One region of the Desulfonispora thiosulfatigenes DSM 11270 genome, then DNA from elsewhere that is predicted to be linked to it. Evidence: riboswitches for the same ligand, from Rfam matches in the RefSeq annotation. Region 1 holds a riboswitch; each other region holds the start of a gene.
The links. A riboswitch is a leader RNA that binds a small molecule or an ion and turns the genes downstream of it on or off. The one in region 1 is predicted to bind S-adenosylmethionine.
Positions count from the first base shown of each region.

Region 2: another riboswitch for S-adenosylmethionine. It lies ahead of B8965_RS04440 (O-acetylhomoserine aminocarboxypropyltransferase/cysteine synthase family protein); the one in region 1 lies ahead of B8965_RS02405 (methionine ABC transporter ATP-binding protein).
Region 3: another riboswitch for S-adenosylmethionine. It lies ahead of B8965_RS04030 (homocysteine S-methyltransferase family protein); the one in region 1 lies ahead of B8965_RS02405 (methionine ABC transporter ATP-binding protein).

Region 1 is NZ_FWWT01000008.1:123,371-130,177, reverse strand. Features, by position in the region: gene B8965_RS02425 (AI-2E family transporter) at 1-782, shown strand, start outside; gene B8965_RS02420 (B3/B4 domain-containing protein) at 932-1,594, opposite strand; gene B8965_RS02415 (MetQ/NlpA family ABC transporter substrate-binding protein) at 1,691-2,521, opposite strand; gene B8965_RS02410 (methionine ABC transporter permease) at 2,534-3,202, opposite strand; gene B8965_RS02405 (methionine ABC transporter ATP-binding protein) at 3,195-4,202, opposite strand; SAM riboswitch class I at 4,272-4,374, opposite strand; gene B8965_RS02400 (YerC/YecD family TrpR-related protein) at 4,541-4,849, shown strand; gene B8965_RS02395 (heparan-alpha-glucosaminide N-acetyltransferase) at 4,956-5,636, opposite strand; gene nifJ (pyruvate:ferredoxin (flavodoxin) oxidoreductase) at 5,969-6,807, shown strand, end outside.
Region 2 is NZ_FWWT01000013.1:149,032-155,838, reverse strand. Features, by position in the region: gene B8965_RS04450 (alanine/glycine:cation symporter family protein) at 1-1,352, shown strand, start outside; gene B8965_RS04445 (alanine/glycine:cation symporter family protein) at 1,781-3,229, shown strand; SAM riboswitch class I at 3,287-3,390, shown strand; gene B8965_RS04440 (O-acetylhomoserine aminocarboxypropyltransferase/cysteine synthase family protein) at 3,470-4,744, shown strand; gene metA (homoserine O-acetyltransferase MetA) at 4,977-5,903, shown strand; gene B8965_RS04430 (ATP-binding protein) at 5,964-6,807, shown strand, end outside.
Region 3 is NZ_FWWT01000013.1:72,645-79,451, forward strand. Features, by position in the region: gene B8965_RS04025 (methylenetetrahydrofolate reductase) at 1-145, opposite strand, end outside; gene B8965_RS04030 (homocysteine S-methyltransferase family protein) at 145-2,520, opposite strand; SAM riboswitch class I at 2,600-2,708, opposite strand; gene B8965_RS04035 (ECF transporter S component) at 2,860-3,393, opposite strand; gene pdxR (MocR-like pyridoxine biosynthesis transcription factor PdxR) at 3,543-4,985, shown strand; gene B8965_RS04045 (alkaline phosphatase family protein) at 5,051-6,496, shown strand; gene thiW (energy coupling factor transporter S component ThiW) at 6,587-6,807, shown strand, end outside.

The DNA of each region.
Region 1 (6,807 bases):
TTAATCAATTTTTTCGTGAATCTTTAGAAGAAATTTTAATGAAAGTAGGTCAGTCTACGGGTAGCATTTTAAAAGAATTGTTATCTTGGACTTCTAGTATTTTTAATACCATAATTTCACTTGTAATTGCTATTTATATGTTATTAGATAAGCATGATCTGTTAGCAAGACTTAAAAGATTAGTTTATGCATATGCAACTAAAGAGCAGGGGGATGAGGTAGTACGAATTAGTCGAAAAGCTAATGAAATTTTTTCTGGTTTTTTAATTGGAAAAATTATTGATTCAGCAATTATTGGGTTTTTAACTTTTGGTATTTTAGCCGTTTTACAAGTTCCGTATTATTCGCTAATAGGATTAATAATTGGGGTAACGAATATGATACCTTATTTTGGACCTTTTATTGGTGCTATACCAGCTATTTTAATTACCTTAATACATAGTCCCGCCCAGGCCCTTTGGGTAGCAATAGTCATAATTTTAATTCAACAATTTGATGGACTTATTTTAGGACCTTTAATCTTAGGAGATAAGGTTGGTGTCGGGCCATTTTGGATTATTACTGCGGTAACCCTGGGAGGAAGCATTTATGGTGTAGTAGGTATGTTTCTTGGGGTTCCTGTATTGGTATTAGGTAAAACCCTTTTAGAAGAGCTAGTAGATATTCGTTTAAAGGATAAACATATGGAAGATCTAGAAATCGATAAATTAACTCCTGTTAAATCAAAAAAGAAAAAATTACAAAATCTAAGTTTAAAAATAAGTAAAAGAACAAGTTATTAGGCAAATAAATAAGTAAAGACCAAATTAGTAAAAAAGTCAAAGTAATTACATACTTAAAAAGATAACCCATATTTTAGATGGTCTCTGATAATAAATAGTTCTAAGTTTAATTGTCTATTACCAGAGAGCATCGTATTTTAGGGTTGTTTTTATTTGATAATACTTTTTTGAATATTACTAGCGCTAGCGTACTTAACGAGCTTTTCTTCAAGGATATCTAAAGCCTCATTTAAATCTTCTTCTCCACTAAAAGAATTGATAAAAATTAATACTTCTTTGGTATCTAAGGTTATCATGGCTTTTTCAGAATCACTCGTAGGGCTCCCAAAATGACCTTCTTCATCAGAAAATACAGGTAAGTTTTCTAAATTAATAATATCTGATCTACCGATACCTTTATAACTTTCGCCTGCTTTTCCAACAGTTAAAATTATATTGCCCTTTATCTTTTCTAAATCATAAGCACCAAGGGAATAGAAGGTTTGTACTGATACTAAATTAATTATATCGACAATGTTATTAATTTTAAATAACCCTTTGCCTTTTAAGATTCTACGAATTAAGGCATCAGAAGATACCCGATATCGCGAAGGATCTTTACCTAATTTTTTATAGGCACTTCTAGTTTCTTTAAGATGAGGTAATTTATTAATGTCCTCAATCACATACTTATTTTCAAATTCTTTACATAAGGAGTCCATTTCATTTGCTAATAAGCTGTTATTTTCAGTTAAATTTACTTTTGCTTTAAGACAACCCAGTCTGATTTCTGGCCAGATTTCTTTTAATTCAGGCGAAATTTGGATTTGCATATTAATTCTCCTTTGAGTAAGTTAATAAAAAATTTACATAAAAAAGCGAGGTAATTTAATACCTGCGCTTTTAGGATTATAACTTATAATTATTTCTTAAAATACAGGTATAACTGCACCTTCATATTTTTCTTCAATAAACTTCTTCATTTCAGGTGAAGTTAATACTTCAACTAAAGCTTTGATAGAATCACTGTCTTTAGTTTCATTTTTTACTGCAATGATATTGGCAAACGTGTCAGCAGCTAAAGAAGTTTTTTCTTCACTTGCTAAAGCATCTTTAGCAGGGTTTAAGTCAGCATCAATTGCATAATTTCCATTAATAACAGCAAGTGATACATCTTCTAAAGAAGTACTTAAGCTAGCAGCTTCTAACTCTACAATTTGAAAATTTCTTGGATTTTCAATATCTTGAGGTGTAGCATTTAAACCTTTTTCACTATCAACTTTGATAAGACCAGCACTTTCTAATAATAATAAAGCTCTTGCTTCGTTACTAGGATCATTAGGAACAGCGATTTTATCCCCATCTTTAAGTTCTTCTAAAGATTTAAGATTTGCACTATAAATTCCTAAAGGTTCAAAGTGAACTTTCACAGCAGACACTAAATCTAAATTATGAGATTTATTAAAATCCTCAAGGTATGGAAGGTGTTGGAAGTAGTTAGCGTCAATGCTACCTTCATCCAAAGCTGTATTAGGCATTACATAATCAGTAAATTCAGTAACTTTTAACTCATAGCCTTTTTCTTTTAATAATTCCCCTGCTTTTTCTAATATGTCTGCATGAGGGGTAGGGCTAGCACCAACTTTAATAACTTTTGCTCCGTCTGCATTTTCCTTAGGTGCATCTTGGCCCCCGCAACCTACCAAACTTACTGCTAAAAGCAAGATGATAGTGATGGAAATAATTTTCTTGAAATTCATTAATAATCCTCCTTAGCTTTTTCTTATTTTTTGGGAAAGGAATTCCCCGAAAACCTGCATTATTTGTACAAGTACAGTCAGAATTACAATAGAAAACCACATTACATCAGTTTGATGCCGATGATAACCGTAACGAACAGCAATATCTCCTAATCCTCCACCACCAATAGCTCCAGCCATAGCCGAGAAACTTACCAAGGTTACTGCAGTTATTGTTGCTCCTAAAATTAAAGATGGTAAAGACTCAGGTAATAAAACTTTAAAAATAATTTGCATAGGAGAAGCACCCATACTTAAAGCTGCTTCGATTAAACCCCATGAAATCTCTTTAAGAGAACTTTCGACCATTCTTGCTACTAAGGGAATAGCACCTACAGTTAAGGGAACTATTGAGGCAGTAGTATCAATACTTGAACCTACTAACCATCTTGTAAATGGAATAATAGCAACTAATAGAATTATAAAGGGAATTGATCTACCAATATTAATGATAATTCCTAAGATTTTATTAAATGCTGGGAACGGTAATATATGTTTTTCATCAGTTACAACTAATAAAATACCTAAAGGCACTCCAATAATATGTGAAATTATTACTGATGCAAAGAGCATATAAAGAGTTTGCCAAACTCCATCAATGATTAAATTTATATTCGGGATAAAACTAAAAAATTCAAGCATGTTTTAAAACCTCCACACTAACTCCTTTACTTTCAAGAAGTTTTGAAGCTTTTTGTCTTTCGTCATCTGTTCCTTTTATATGTAGAATTAGATGACCAACCGTTGTATCTTGGATTGTTTCTATTTTACCCCATAAAATATTAGGAGATAAGTTTAATTCTTGTTGTAAAATAGCTACTAAAGGTTCTTTTGCGCTAGGTCCTAAAAAGGTTATACTAAGGATAAAACCTAGTAAATCCTTTAATACGCTAGCAGGCAATTTCTTATCATTATGTCCTAAAAAGGTTTGAGTAGTAGGATGCTTAGGATTAGTGAAAATATCTAAAACCCTACCTTTTTCCACAATATGGCCACCTTCAATAACAGCAACTTCATTACATACGGTTTTGATAACTTCCATTTCATGAGTAATTAGAACTATCGTTATTTTGAATTTTTCATTAATTGATTTTAATAATTGTAAAATTGAGTGAGTAGTTTGCGGGTCAAGGGCTGAAGTAGCTTCATCACATAGTAATATATCAGGTTCATTTGCAATTGCACGAGCTATACCCACTCTTTGTTTTTGCCCACCACTAAGCTGAGAAGGATACATATTTGCTTTATCTTCAAGATTAACCAGCTTAAGTAGCTCAGTAGCGCGTTCTAGCCTTTTGTCTTTTGGGATATCAGCTACTTCTAAAGGCAACATAATATTTTCTAGCACAGTACGAGAACTTAAAAGATTAAAATGCTGAAAAATCATTCCTATTTTTTGTCTGATTTTTCTTACTACAGGATTTTTAAGCTTAACTATATCTACATCATTAATTTTAATACTACCCTTAGTTGGTTTTTCTAAAAGGTTAATACATCTAATTAAACTACTTTTACCAGCTCCACTTAAGCCAATAATACCATAAATATCACCTTTTTTAATATCCAAACTAATATTATCAATAGCCTTAACAGAGCCTTTTCCTGTGCCGTAAATTTTAGTTAGTTCATTTATTTTAATCAAATATTACACCTCGAATCATAGATAACAAAAAACCCCTCGCTGTATACGAGAGGTAATAAACTAATATTACTACCATCTCTCAGAGTTTTTCTGCTGGAATTGGCACATTTCTGATTAAATCAGTTGTTGCCGGGTTTCACAGGGCCAGTCCCTCCACCTCTCTTGATGGTTATATGTTATTTGCTTTAAGAAAAATAATAGCATCACTATATTTATCTGTCAATAAGTTTAAGTAGGAAATACAACTAATAAGATTTAAAGCTTTAATTATGTATATTATATTGGTAAAATATTAGTATGTTAAAGTGTGAGTTAGAAATAATAAAGGAGCGAATCTAATGTATAATAATCGTTTAAAAGAACCGTTTATTGATAAATTTATAGAAGCAATATTATTATTAGAAAATACAGAAGAATGTCACCGGTTTTTTGAGGATATTTTGACAATTAGCGAATTAAAGTCAATTGCTCAAAGGTTAGAAGTAGCCAAAATGTTAGATAAAGATAGAACTTATACAGATATTGCTACGGAAACAGGTGCAAGCACCGCTACTATTAGTCGCGTTAAAAAGTGTCTAAATTATGGTGCTGATGGTTATAAACTAATTTTAAATAAAGTTCAGGCAGAAGAAATCCACGAAGAATAAAATTAACTTAACATGTTGATTAGTTTCCTTAATTAAGTAAATAAAGAACAGACTAAGAAGTAGCATAAGCTTAATCTGTTCTTTAGACATAAATTTTAGTATGTTTTTACTCAAAAATACTATAGAATAGATATAAAAAAGCTAATAAAAGAGGCTGGTGCACTAAATAAATTAGTAAGGAATGTCTTCCTAAGTAAGAGATAGCTTCAATATTTAAATTAAGATTAATTATTGACCTTTTTTGCTGGTACAAAATCTTTCCTAAAAACATTCCTAACAGAAATACTCCAAAGTAGGGAAAGAGGGGAAAGTAATCTAAGGATATGTAGTTATCATTAATTAGCCCTAGAGGGAACAATAAATTACTAGACATGGTTATATTTTTAAAGTAATATCCTATTAAAGTAATTAAAAGACCTAAAATCAGTAGTGTATATTTAGATAGTTTAATAAAAAAGGTAGAAAGAAAAATACTTAATCCTAATAAATGCAAAATACCAAATCTAATATATGTCTCGGGATCAAAGATATAAGTTGCAATTGTTATTATTAAGGCAAACCCGAGTATTTTGATACTTCTTTTATAATTGTTTTTACTTAAACTACTACTAATACCTGCTAAAATAATAAAAAGAGTAGAAGATAATTTGCCGAGCAAATAGATAAGACCTCCTTCGTAATTAAGTGAATAATCATAAAATTCTACTAAGTCAAAACATAGGTGATAATAAATCATTAAAACAAGAGCTATTCCACGTAAAAAGTCTATTTCCCATATTCTGTTCATAACTAATATTTTAACCATAAAATGCTCATTATACTAGGATAAATTAGTTTTATTTAATATATAAAAAGCAAAAATAAACTGAAAATTTTAAATTATATATTAACACACCACATAATTTAGAATTATATAATTATTTATGTAATTTTAAGTAAATATAATCATGATTATAGTAAAAAAGTAAAATAATAAGGGGGGATTAAAGGAGTTGATTTAATATAGATATTATTTAGAAAATTACAAAATATTGTAATGAACTTCACAAGACTTATTACTTGTGTGTATAATGAGATAAGTTAAATTTATTTTAATTTTACTAAGGAGTGAATTTTTTAATGGCAAAAGTAATGAAAACTATGGATGGCAATACTGCAGCCGCACATTGTTCATATGCGTTTACAGAAATTGCTTCAATATACCCTATTACACCATCTTCACCAATGGCAGAGTCCGTTGAAGAGTGGAGTTCACAAGGAAAGAAAAATATTTTTGGACAAACAGTAACAGTAACTGAATTACAATCTGAAGCAGGGGCTGCTGGTACTGTACACGGTTCTTTACAAGCTGGTGCTTTAACAACTACTTATACAGCATCTCAAGGTTTATTATTAATGATTCCTAATATGTATAAACTTGCAGGTGAACTTTTACCAGCTGTATTCCACGTAAGTGCTCGTTCATTAGCAACACATGCTCTTAATATCTTTGGAGATCATTCAGACGTTATGGCTTGTCGTCAAACTGGATTTGCTATGCTTGCAACTGGTAGTGTACAAGAAGTAATGGATTTAGGTGGAGTTGCTCACTTAGCAGCAATTAAAGCTAGAATGCCATTTTTACATTTCTTTGATGGTTTTAGAACTTCTCATGAAATTCAAAAAGTAGAAGTAATGGATTACGAACATTTTGACAGATTATTAGATAAAGAAGCAGTTCAAGAATTTAGAGATCGCGCTTTAAATCCAGAGGCACCAGTATTAAGAGGTACGGCTCAAAACCCTGACGTGTTCTTCCAAGGTCGTGAAGTACAAAATAAATTCTATGATGCTGTTCCAGATATCGTAGCAGACTACATGAAAGAAATTAGCGACATTACAGGTAGAGAGTATAAACCATTTAATTATTATGGTGCTCCTGATGCTAAACGTGTTGTTATTGCAATGGGTTCAGTAAC
Region 2 (6,807 bases), on a different contig from region 1:
AAATTAGAAAACTTTTCGTTTCTTTAAAGCTTTTATTTACAAATACGAAAACAACAGGTGAAGGGGATATTTCTCCTTTTGCAGCGTTAATGACTTCATTAGCGTCTACCATTGGTACAGGAAATATTGCCGGGGTATCAACTGCGATTACCTTTGGTGGACCAGGAGCAATATTTTGGATGTGGATTACAGCAGCTGTTGGTGGAGCTACTCAATTTGCAGAGGCTGTTTTGTCGATCACTTATAGAGAGACAAATGAGTGGGGCTTTAAATCAGGTGGACCAATGTATTACATTAAAAACGGTTTAGGTAAGAGGTGGTATTGGTTAGGAGCAGTTTTTGCCTTTTTTGGTTTAATTGCTTGTTTTGGACCAGGAACCTTAGTACAAGCAAACTCTTTAGCTGAGGTTGTAAATAGTTCATGGGGAGTTTCTCCATGGATAACAGGAAGTGTAATTGCAGTAGCAACAGGTCTTGTTTTAATTGGTGGTATTAAATCTATCGGAAGTGTAGCAGGTAAGGTTGTACCTGTGATGTCACTAGTTTACATTGTAGGTGCATTAGTAATTTTAGCATTTAATGTGGACAAGATCCCTCATGCTTTTGGGATGATTTTTGAGAGTGCATTTTCTGGTCATGCAGTTCAAGGTGGTTTATTAGGAACCATTATTAGATATGGGGTATCTCGTGGTGTGTTTTCAAATGAAGCGGGACTTGGTACAGGAGCGATTGCTCATGGAGCAGCTTCAACAAGTGATCCAGTAAAACAAGGTTTAATTGGTTCTTTAGGTGCATTTATTGATACAATTGTTGTGTGTACAATGACTGCTTTAGTAATTTTAACTTCTCCTTTTGTTAATATTGGACCAGACGGTATCATGCAATTATTAGCAAGTGATGGGGCGATGTATCCAGTATCAATGAGGGCTGATCTTGCGGCTCAAGGAATTGATTTTATAACGGGAGCAGCTTTAACTTCACAAGCATTCCATGTTGGCTTACCAGGACCTGGTGATTTACTTATTTTATTTGGATTAGTATTTTTCTCTTATTCTACTATCTTAGGATGGTATTATTATGGGGCAAAATGTTTAGAATACCTTGTAGGGTTAAGAGGTGTTAATTTATATAAGTGGTTATGGGTTGCGATGTGTTTAGTAGGAGCAGTTATTAAGCTTGACATCGTATGGGCTGTGTCTGATGCCTTTAATGGCTTAATGATAATCCCTAACTTAATAGCCTTAGTTCTTTTAAGTCCAATTGTATTTAAAGTTGTGAGAAGATATGACTTTAAAAATATGAAAATGGATGACTCTAAAGAAATGCAGGAGTTACTTAAATTTAAAAGTTAATTATAAATAAGAATTAAAGTAAGGTTTAAATAATAGTAGGTATTTATAATAAGTAAGCTAAAGCATTATCTACTAAAATATGAAAAATACAGTGTATGTATACACTGTATTTTTTTATATATATGCTATGGTTGTACAAAATATTACATATTCTGCACATTCTTATGGTATATATCATTTATTCTAATAGACAGAAAATTTAAAATCTATTGAGAATATTTAAAGGATAAATTATAATTTAATTGCAAATATTATTTTCAATATAATTATAATTCTTAATTTAGGAAATCTTTTGATAATTTAAATTTATCTTTATTATTGGGTTTTCATATGGAGGTGTCAATAAGCATAAGCATAAGCATTAGCATAAGCAAAACAGTGGATTCATAATTTTATACTAATTACTTTTGAGAGAGGATGTGTTGTAAATGCAAGCTTTTGAAAAATTTGTCGGAATGCTTGGAAACTTTGCCTGGGGACCATTAATGGTTTCGTTGTTAGTAGGTACTGGACTTTTATTAACTGTAGGAACAAAATTCTTACAATTTAGAAAATTGGGATTAGCGTTTAAATTATTATTTACTAGTAGAGCAACAACTAAGGATGGTGACATTTCTCCATTTACGGCTCTTATGACATCACTAGCTGCTACTATTGGTACTGGTAATATAGCCGGGGTTGCTACAGCAATCACTATGGGGGGACCGGGAGCAGTTTTTTGGATGTGGGTTACAGCTTCTGTAGGTGGCGCGACTAAATATGCTGAAGCAGTTTTAGCTATTCTTTATAGAGAAACAAATGCAAATGGTGAAAAGTCGGGCGGACCGATGTTCTATATCAAAAATGGTATGGGACCTGGGTGGGCATGGCTTGGTGGAGCATTTGCTTTCTTTGGATTAATTGCTTGTTTTGGACCTGGTACACTTGTGCAAGCAAACTCAGTAGCTCAAGTTGTTCATGATTCTTGGGGTGTTTCTACATGGATTACAGGTTTAATTGTTGCTGGGGCAACTGGATTAGTTTTAATTGGTGGTATTAAATCAATTGGTAAAGTTGCGGATAAAATTGTACCAATTATGTCTTTAGTATATGTCGTAGGAGCTATAACCATTTTAGCTTTAAACTATGACAAGATTCCTCATGCTTTTGGTATGATTTTCAGTACAGCATTTTCAGGTCATGCAGTTCAAGGTGGACTTTTAGGTTCAGTTGTTAGATTTGGGGTATCTCGTGGAGTATTCTCTAATGAAGCAGGTCTTGGTACAGCAGCAATTGTACACGGTGCAGCTTCAACTACAGACCCAGTTAAACAAGGTATCATTGGTTCTTTAGGATCTTTTATTGATACATTAATCGTATGTTCTATGACTGCATTAGTTATTCTAGTTTCTCCATTTGTAAATATTGGAGCAGATGGAATTATGCAACTAACTGGTAGTGATGGAATGATGTACCCAGTAACAATGAAAGCAGAATTAGCAGAGCAAGGAATAGAGTTATTAACAGGTGCAGCTTTAACATCTAATGCTTTTAAAATGTTATTACCAGGACCTGGAGATTTAGTTATTTTATTTGGTCTTATTTTCTTCGCATATTCAACTATTTTAGGATGGTACTACTATGGTTCTAAATGTTTAGAATATTTCATCGGTGTAAAAGGTGAATTATATTATAAATGGGCTTGGGTTATTGCTTGTTTTGTTGGAGCTGTAACTAACTTAGAGATTGTATGGTCAATTTCCGATGCCTTTAATGGTCTAATGATCTTACCTAACCTTATTGGTATGCTTGCCTTAAGTCCGGTAGTATTTAGATTAACTAAAAACTATGACTTTAAGAAAATGATTAGTTTAGATCCAGAGATGTTGAAAAAATAAAGATATCTTGACAAAGTAAGTTATTATGGTTATGCTATAAAGAAAATTAAATATAAATTCTTATCTAGAGTGGTGGAGGGACTGGCCCGATGAAACCCAGCAACAGCTAGTATTTAACTAGAAATGTGCTAAATCCTGCAGGGTAACCTGGAAGATAAGAGGTAGGTAGTCACTTGTTGATTAGAGCCACTTCTTAGGAGGTGGCTTTTTTGTTTAAGTTATATATTTTAAGGAGGGTTTATGATGAAAAAAGAGTGGGGATTAGGAACAAGGAGTGTTCAAGGTGGATATGAGCCAAAAGCAGGAGAACCAAGGGTATTGCCATTATATCAATCAACAACTTATAAATATGACGATGTTGACCAAGTAGCTAGGTTATTTGATTTAGAAGAGAATGGTCATATGTATTCTAGAATAAGTAATCCAACAGTAGCTGCATTAGAGGAAAAAGTAAATATGTTAGAAGGAGGGGTAGGGGCATTAGCAACATCTTCTGGTCAAGCAGCTTCAACACTTGCACTTTTAAATATTTGTGGTGCGGGAAGCCATGTGATAGCCATTTCAACACTTTATGGCGGTACATATAACTTATTTGCAGTTACTTTAAAGAAAATTGGCATTGAAGTAACCTTTGTAGATCCAGAATTATCTGCAGAAGAAATTGAAAAACATTTTTGTGTTAATACGAGAGCAATTTTCACCGAAAGTATAGGTAATCCTGGGTTAAATGTTTTAGACTTTGAAAAGTTTGCACAGATTGCCAAAGCAAAAGATGTTCCTTTAATCGTTGATAATACATTTCCAACTCCTTATTTATGTAGGCCATTTGAGCATGGAGCAAATATTGTTATCCACTCGACAACAAAATACATTGATGGACACGCTTCAAGCGTAGGTGGAATAATAGTAGATGGGGGAAACTTTAATTGGAATACTGGTAAGTATCCTGAAATAACAGAGCCAGATCCAAGCTATCATGGATTAAGCTATACAGAAACATTTGGTGATGCTGCATATATTGTAAAAGCTAGGGTTACTTTAATGAGAGATTATGGATCTTGTATGAGCCCATTTAACGCATATTTAACTAATATAGGTTTAGAAACTTTACATTTAAGAATGGAAAGACATAGTGAAAATACATTAAAATTAGCTGAATTTTTAGAAAAACATGAGAATGTAGCTTGGGTAAATTATCCGGGACTAGAAAACCATCCAAGTTATGCTTTAGCACAAAAATATCTTCCTAAAGGAGCAAGTGGCGTACTGACATTTGGTGTTAAAGGTGGCTATGAAGCAGGTAAGAAGTTTATGAATAGTTTGAAATTAGCTGCCCTAGTAGTACATGTAGCAGATGTTAGGTCAAGCGTGCTCCACCCTGCTAGTATGACCCATCGTCAATTAACCGAAGAGCAACAAATAGCTTGCGGAATCACCCCAGATTTAATTCGTGTATCCGTAGGGATAGAGGATATTGAAGATATTATAAAAGATTTTGACCAAGCATTAAAGTAAGTGTAAAAAAGAGAAGATAATTTATTTTCTTAAGTAAATTATTGCGAGCTTGAATAAAAAGAGCGAAATGTCTTAAGATAAGAATTTTCCCACTGTTTGAACGATAGTGAGTTTGGGAAAATTCCTGAAGGCATGTAGCTCCTTCCTTTTATTTGTTCGAGCTTATTTACGTAGATAAGAAATATCTCAATTATTAATTGCTTATTTAATTGAAAAAGGAAGGATGAGGCACATGCCAGTTATTATACCGCAGAATTTGCCGGCTACAGAAATACTTTTAAATGAAAATATATTTGTAATGAATGATACTAGGGCGATACATCAAGATATTCGTCCTCTTAAAATAGGAATAGTAAATTTAATGCCAACTAAAATTGTGACAGAAACGCAGTTATTACGATTATTGAGTAACTTTCCGATTCAGTTAGAGGTTGATTTTATTTGCATGGAAAGTCATGAATCAAAAAATACAGCTCCTGAACATTTAGTGAGTTTTTATAAGAACTTTGATGACATTAAAGATAAAAAATATGATGGCATGATTATTACAGGAGCTCCAGTAGAAACCATGGAATTTAATGAAATTGATTATTGGAATGAATTAACTAAAATCATGGACTTTACAAAAACCAATGTTTTTTCAACTATTCATATTTGCTGGGGCGCTCAGGCTGGTCTTTATCATCATTATGGTATTCCTAAATATCCAGTAGATGAAAAGGTTTTTGGTGTATTTGAACATACTGTTGCGAATACTAAATGCAAATTAGTGCAAGGGTTTGATGATATTTTCTATATCCCACATTCTAGACATACTGAGGTAAAAAGGGAAGATGTAGAAAAAATATCGGAGCTAAAAATATTATGTGAATCAAAGGATGCAGGACTTTATTTAGTAGCTAGCAAAGATGGTAGAAGAATTTTTGCTTTAGGTCATGCTGAATACGATCCTTTGACTTTGAAATGGGAATATGACCGAGATATTAATAAGGGAATGGATGTAAAGGTACCGATAAATTATTATCCAAATGATGATCCAACGAAAGAACCTATTGTGAGATGGCGTGGACATGCAAATTTATTATTTTCTAACTGGTTAAACTATTATGTATATCAAGAAACGCCATTTGATTTAAACGAATTAAATAACGAAAAATAAACACTATAAATTGCTACTTAACATTTGTGTACTTATATTTACTAAAAGTAAACGGGGGTAATGTATATTTTACGAGATTTAAATCAATTAATTATTTACCGTGGAATTTTACAAGATGAATTAGTACAAAAGGTGCAAAGAATAGCTGATTTAATTGCCAAAGGAAATAAAGAAGAATTAAATGACGAGTATTATGAATTATGTGCTCTATTATTACAAAAGGTAGATGAATTAAGTTTATCCACAGATTTATGGAAAGAGTATATTATCCATTTAATTTTACAAGATGAAAATATATTTAGTTTAAATAGTGAGCGCATTGGTGAGAACATTAGCGAGGACTTACTGAAATTAACAGAAAAGGATTTGCACATTCTAAAAAAATTGTATAATTATGACTGGGATTGGGTTAGTAACATTATTGGAGATGAAAGTAAAGTTATTAACAATTATACACACACCTTTGTGGATAATAACGTGAATAAGATGTATATAAGTACAGTTAAGCAATTAAAGGAGTTGTTTTCAACAAAGATATCCACAATGGGATTAGTGAAAACACTGAATATGTATTATTTCTCCACAGGTTGTGGACAACTATGTAGATATGTTTCGTTTCGCTTTATTCCCGGGAAAGGTTTATTGGGGATAAATGATGTTGATCCTATTACCTTTGAGGATTTAATTGGTTATGAGTATCAAAAAAATATCTTAATAAAGAATACAGATAGCTTTTTAACTGGAAAAAAGGCTAATAATGTTCTCTTGTTTGGGGATAAAGGAACAGGAAAGTCTTCTTCTGTAAAAGCCTTAGGAAATAAATATTGCAGCAAGGGCTTGCGCTTAATTGAATTGTCGAAGGATCAATTAACATACTTTCCTGAATTAATTAAATCTATTCGCG
Region 3 (6,807 bases), on a different contig from region 1:
AATCTGCGATATTTACAGCATCAACTACCCCTTTTAAGTTTTTCATTTTTTCATAAACAATCCAAGGGCTAGCCCCTTTAGGTGGATCTATTTCGACAGTTGTTACAAATTGTTTATTATTTAACTTATTTTTCAAACCATTCATTATTTACTCCCCCTGAGTGATTCTAATATTTGAACTGCGCTAACAGCATCCTTCGCATATCCATCAGCGCCTGATTCCTTAGCAAAATCTTCATTAATTACTGCTCCCCCAATTATTACCTTTATATTTGGTAATCTTTCTTTTAAATAATCAATTGTTTTTGGAATTTCCATCATTGTCGTCGTCATTAAAGCACTAAGTCCTACAAAGCTTGCCTTTTCTTTCTCGCAAGCCTTATAAAAATCTTCTGTTTCAATATTTTTTCCTAGATCTATGACCCTAAATCCATGATTTTTTAACATTACCCCGACCATGTTTTTACCGATATCATGGACATCACCTTTTACTGTGCCAATAATGATGGTTTCTTTTTGAATAGAGTCAAATTTTCCGTCCATTTCTTTCTCTAAAAGATCAAAAGCCTTTTGACTAGTTTCTGCACTTAACATTAATTGTGGTAAATAATACTCACCCTTACCAAACTTTTCCCCGACAATATTGAGCCCTGGGATTAAACCTTGGTTTATAATCTCTATGGGAGTGACCTTTTCCTGTAAAAGAGCTGTAATAGTCCCTCTAATACCTTGGGATCCTTTAATTACTTGATTAGTTACTAGTTCTAGAGAAGGTATACTTGCATTAATTTCTACTTCTTTTACTTCTAGGGAATTTTTCTTAATATAATTATTCCCTTTTGGATCTCGTCCCGCTAAAAAAGAAGCCGCTTCTAAACTTGTTAACATATTTTTATCTAAAGGATTAATAATTGCTACATCTAGACCACTTGCAATTGCCATTGCTAAAAAGGCGGAATTAATTTTACTCCGACTTGGTAGTCCATGAGAAACATTACTTACCCCTAAAATAGTGTTAACCCCCAAATTTTGCTTAACTAATTTAATAGTTTCTAAGGTTTCCTTGGCAGAATTATCATCTGTACCAATTGTTAATGCTAAACAATCTATATAAATATCCTTTTTAGAGATACCATAATCCTCGCAAGATTTACAAATCTTGTGGGCTATTTTTTTTCTCTCTTGGGCTGTTTCTGGAATTCCATTTTCATCTAATACAAGAGCAATTACGCCTGCTCCATACCTTTTCACTAATGGCAGAATTTTATTTAAGCTTTCCTGTTCACCGTTAATCGAGTTGACTAGAGCCTTACCTTGATAATTTTTCAAAGCATTTTCTAGCACTAAATGATTAGTAGAATCTATAACTAGAGGAATACTGATATTTTGTTGTAATAAATTAATTACCTTGGACATCGTTTCTTTTTCATCTATTCCAGGAGTCCCTACATTTACATCTAATAAATCAGCTCCAGCCTCTACTTGGATAGCCCCTTCTTCTTGGATAATTCCATAATTTCCTTCCTTAAGTCCCTGAGCAATTTTCTTTCTTGCTGTAGGATTAATTCTTTCCCCAATAATTTTAGGGAGCGTATCCTCGCCTAGGAAAATAACTTGTTCCCTACTTGCAAGAGTACTCCTTCTCTCTACGTTTCGAGCTAGTATTGTTATATTTTTAATCTTTTGCTTTAAATTTTTCGTATGCAGGGGACTACTTCCACAACATGAGCCAAAAATATTCATTCCTAGATTAAAAAAGGGTACCATTTTTTCTATAAAAAGTTGTGGATCTAAAGGGTAATACACTTTTCCTTCTTTCATCTCAGGTAGTCCTGCATTAGGCTCTACAATTACTGGCAAACTAGTAGTTCGAGTTATTTCTTCAATAACAGGGTATAATTCCTCAGGACCTCCTGAACAATTTGCACCAATAGCATCTGCTCCTAAACTTTCTAAAATAATAGCTGCGCTCCTTGGGGTTACTCCTGTTAAAGTCCTGCCGCCATCATAAGTAAGGCTACAAATTACAGGCAATGAGCAAACATCTTTTGCTGCTAAAAGTCCTGCCCTAACTTCTCCTAAATCGTGAAAGGTTTCAAAGATAATAAAATCTGCCCCACCTTTAGCTAAAGCATTTATTTGCTCTTTAAAAACATCATAAGCTTCATCAAAAGTCATATCTCCTAAGGGTTCTAAAAATCTACCCGTAGGACCAACCGAACCTGCTACAAAATATTTTCCATCATTAATACCTTTAGCAACTTCTACGCCCCTTTGGTTAATTTCTGCCACTTCATTTTCTAATCCATATTCCGAAAGCTTGATTCTATTACCACCAAAGGTATTTGTAGTCACTACATCTGCTCCAGCGTCAACATAAGCCTTGTGAACTTCTCGTACCTTTTTTGGCTCTTCTTTATTCATAAGTTCTGGACAAGCTCCTGGTGTTAAACCTTTTTCTTGTAAAAGAGTTCCCATTGCTCCGTCAAAAACTAAAACCTTTTTTAAGATATTCTCCAAGAGTACCACTCCTTAATTTAGCCAAAAATAAAACCGCTTCTATAATAAGAAGCGGTCATTAAATACCATAACTATCTACCTCTTATCTTCCAGGAATAAATCCTGCTGGAATTAGCACATTTCTAGCTTTGTTGCTAGTTGTTGCCGGGCTTCATAGGGCCAGTTCCCTCCACCACTCTTGATAAAATGTAATCTAATATTTTATTTTCTTTACTATATCTAGGATTAATCTATTTGTCAATCTTTATTGGTTCAGGTCATAAGTAATCTTTTACAACTATATCTATTTGTAATATCTTAATTAAAATTTCAAGAAATAATTTTGAATAAGTCTTTATTTTAGGTTAAGCTTTCTTTTCTACTTTCAATAATGTTTAACTTTCCCAGTGCTAGTAATAAAGGAGCTGCAAGTATTCCTCCACCAATTGCTTGAGTAAGGTTTCCAGGAACCCCAGCGAGAGCAGGCACAAAACCATATAAAAAGCTTTCATACACTAGATAGCCACCCACCATGATAACTCCTCCACCAAAAACAGCCGCTGCAAAGGACATTAACTTCTTACCTTTTGTTGCTTCTCCATTTACAAGTTTATGATAAATGAAACCAACTATCATCGCGTCTAACCCTTTCACGATAAAGGTCACCGGTGCATAAACAAGATAACCTGTAAATAAATCTGCTAAACCAGAACCCACAGCAGCTGCTAGCCCACCCACTACTGGACCTAATAAAATTCCACTCAAATAAACAATAGTATCTCCAATATGAATATACCCCTTTGTTGGACTTGGTATTTGAATTAACATCGTTCCTACAGTTACGAGTGCTGCCATGAGACCTGCAAACACTAATTGCTTTACAGTAATCTTCATTTTCATTCCTCCCAATAAGATTTTACTTTCCATTAATTAATTAGTATAATATCATTGTACCGATACATTAATGCAGTACGCTTTGTTTGTGTAGTTATTATATTAGAGTATAATTCTTTTCGTCAATATAAAAAGGTGGGATAATTCAAGTGAATGAATTTGTTTCGATACAGTTAGAGAGGAATAGCAAGGAACCTTTATATTTACAACTTAGTAATAGTATTTATAGTTTAATTGAACAAAATAAACTCAGGTCTAATGCAAAATTACCAGCTATTCGGAAATTAGCAGAGCTGCTTAAAGTTAATAATAGCACCGTGGTGAATGCATATAAACATTTAGAAAATAAAAATATCCTTTATTCGCAAAAAGGAAGTGGGACATATATTTCTCCTATTCCTCTGGAAAAATTATCAACTAATATTCCACAAATCAACCAAACAACTAAACATCATGTTGAAATTACTAAAGACACCTTAAACCTTGCAACCATTTCTATTTCTCCAGAACTATTTCCTGTTCAAGACTTTAAACGATTATTAAATACGGTCTTAGATAAAGATGGAGGTAATGCTTTTAATTATCAAGATAGTCAAGGTTACTTACCTCTTAGAGAGTCCATTTGTGATTATTTAGGATATCATAATGTCCGTACTACACCAGATAAAATTCAAATCATTTCAGGAGCTCAGCAGGGAATAGATATTCTTTCTAAAGGACTTTTACACTACGGAGATGTCTTGTTTGTTGAAAAGCCTACTTACCGAGGGGCAATTGCAAACTTTCAATCTAGGGGAGCTAAAATTATTGAAATACCACTTGAAGAAGATGGCATTGATCTAGATGTACTTGAAAACAATATGAAATTATTTCATCCTAAATTTATTTATATTATGAGCTACTATCAAAATCCTACTGGAATTTCTTATTCTTTAGAAAAAAAACATGCTTTAATTAAATTAGCTAATAAATATGATACTTATATTATAGAAGATGATTATTTAGGGGGCTTAAATTATTCTAATGAACCTTATATCCCCTTAAAAGCTTTTGATTATAAGAATAGAGTTATATATATTAAGACTTTTTCCAAAATTTTAATGCCTGGTCTACGTTTTGGTTTTATAGTCTTACCACAAAAAATATTACAAAGTGTCTTAGCAGCTAAACATACTACTGATATTGCCACTTCCGGCTTAATTCAACGTACTTTTGATCTATATTTAAGATCAAATTTGTGGAAAAAGCATATAAAAGAGATGTGCAATTACTATCAAAAAAGATATGAACTATTAGTATTAGAATTAAGTACTTTAAGTGATCATCTATCTTTTGTCCTTCCGCATGGAGGACTTAGTATTTGGGTTAAATTTAAGAACGTAAATGTAGAAGACTTGACTGCTAAATTATTAAGTAAAAATGTTCTAGTCTCACCAGCCTCTGCATTTTCCTTAGACCCTGAAATTTATCCCTACATTCGCTTAAGCTTTGCTGATGTAGAGCTTGAAAGGATTCCCGAAGCTATAAGCATAATTAAAGAAATTGTGCAAAGTCAAAATAACAAAGCTATATCTATTGAGCCCCTTTTATAAAGCACATATATTTAAACAGCTTGGGCAATCTATATTTAGATATGAGTGTCATGGAGTGCTGATATATGAAAAAAATAATTGTTTTTTTAATAGATTCCTTTATGCCTGAAGCCTTAGAAGAAGTGTTAAAACAAAATAAAGTACCTCTTTTTAAAGAATTAATTAAAAGAGGTAATATTAATAGGCAATGTGTTACCGTTTTTCCAACCATGTCAGCCAGTTTTGATGCTTCTTTAATTACAGGCGTAACCCCAGGCATCCATAAAATACCCGGATTGGTTTGGTATAGTAAAAAAGAAAATAGAATTATTAATTATGGGGCTCCCGCTGGATTTGTTTTTAAATTAGGGGTTTCTCAAGTTATTGCAGATACTTTATATAATCAAAATACTAAACATTTAGCACAAAATATAAAAACTATTTTTGAAGAACTAGACTTTAAAGGATATACATCAGGTTCCTTTTCTTACCAGGTCTATCGGGGTCATCACATTCATAAAATTAAATTTCCATGGTATATGAAGCCATTTAGTAAAAAAACGCCTAAACATATATCAGGTCCTAATCAAATTATTTTAGGACGCTTTTTGAATTCTTTAGATAAAAATATTAAAGCGCCTAAAAGTCTTTTCTCGAGGTTAGGTTTAAATGATAAATTTACGATAGAAGCTTTTATTAGTACTGTACAAGAAAATAAACAACCTGATTTTTCTTTACTTTATTTACCCAAAACTGATCAAGATGTGCATAAAAACCATTTAGAAGGTGGCATAGAAGGCTTAACTAAAGTTAATACTTTACTAGAGCAAGTTGTAAGTACTTATGGTTCTTTAGATAAAGCTTTAGAAGAAAATATTTTCATCTTAACAGGTGATCATTCCCAAATTAAAGTTCATCATTTTATTTACTTAGATTCTATTTTAAAGAATTTCAAATACCCTGCGCTTAAAGATAAAATAACCTTTAAACACGACTTAATTCTTTGTAACAACGAGCGGATGGCTTTCATTTATTATAGGGAAGAATATACAGCAGATAAAATTATCAAAGAATTGATTAAAGATCCTGGCATTGATTTAGTCGCCAGAAAGTCCGGAGGCTGGATTTATGTATATAATGACAGTATGGATAGATACTTTTCCTTTAAAAGAGGAGAAAATTACGTTGATGAATATGAGCAAAGCTGGGATATTAGTGGTGATTTTAATATTTTAGATTTACTAATTGATAGAAATAAAATTAAATATCGCATGTATCCTGATGCTCTTAATTTACTAGAAAGTGCTATCATCTCAAACGATTCATCTGTAATTATAGCTAATGCAAAACCTACTTATATGTTTAAATCCGAAAGCTCGTCAAACTATAAAGGCGGGGGTAGCCATGGTGGTCTTAATCAATTAGAAATGCATGTACCATTTATCATTTCAGAAAAAACTGACTTACCACTACCAAGAAGGCTGATTGAAGTGAAGGAGTATATACTTTCTTTACTTGAAGCAAAAGATTAAATTCAATAAATATTTCTTTTTTCTATCTTCTTTTTAAAATATTGTGCTAATATAACTTTAAGCATATTTATTCTAAGGAAGGAGAAAAAGATGAAAACTCAAAAACTCACATTTTCAGCTTTATTAATTGCTATTGGTACATTAGCAGGTCATCTTATCTACATCCCAATTGGGGTAGCCAAATGTTTTCCTGTTCAACATACCATTAATGTTTTATCTGCAGTATTACTTGGTCCAGGTTATGCAGTTTCAAATGCCTTTTGTATCTCTTTACTACGTAATTTCACAGGTTCAGGTTCGCCACTTGCCTT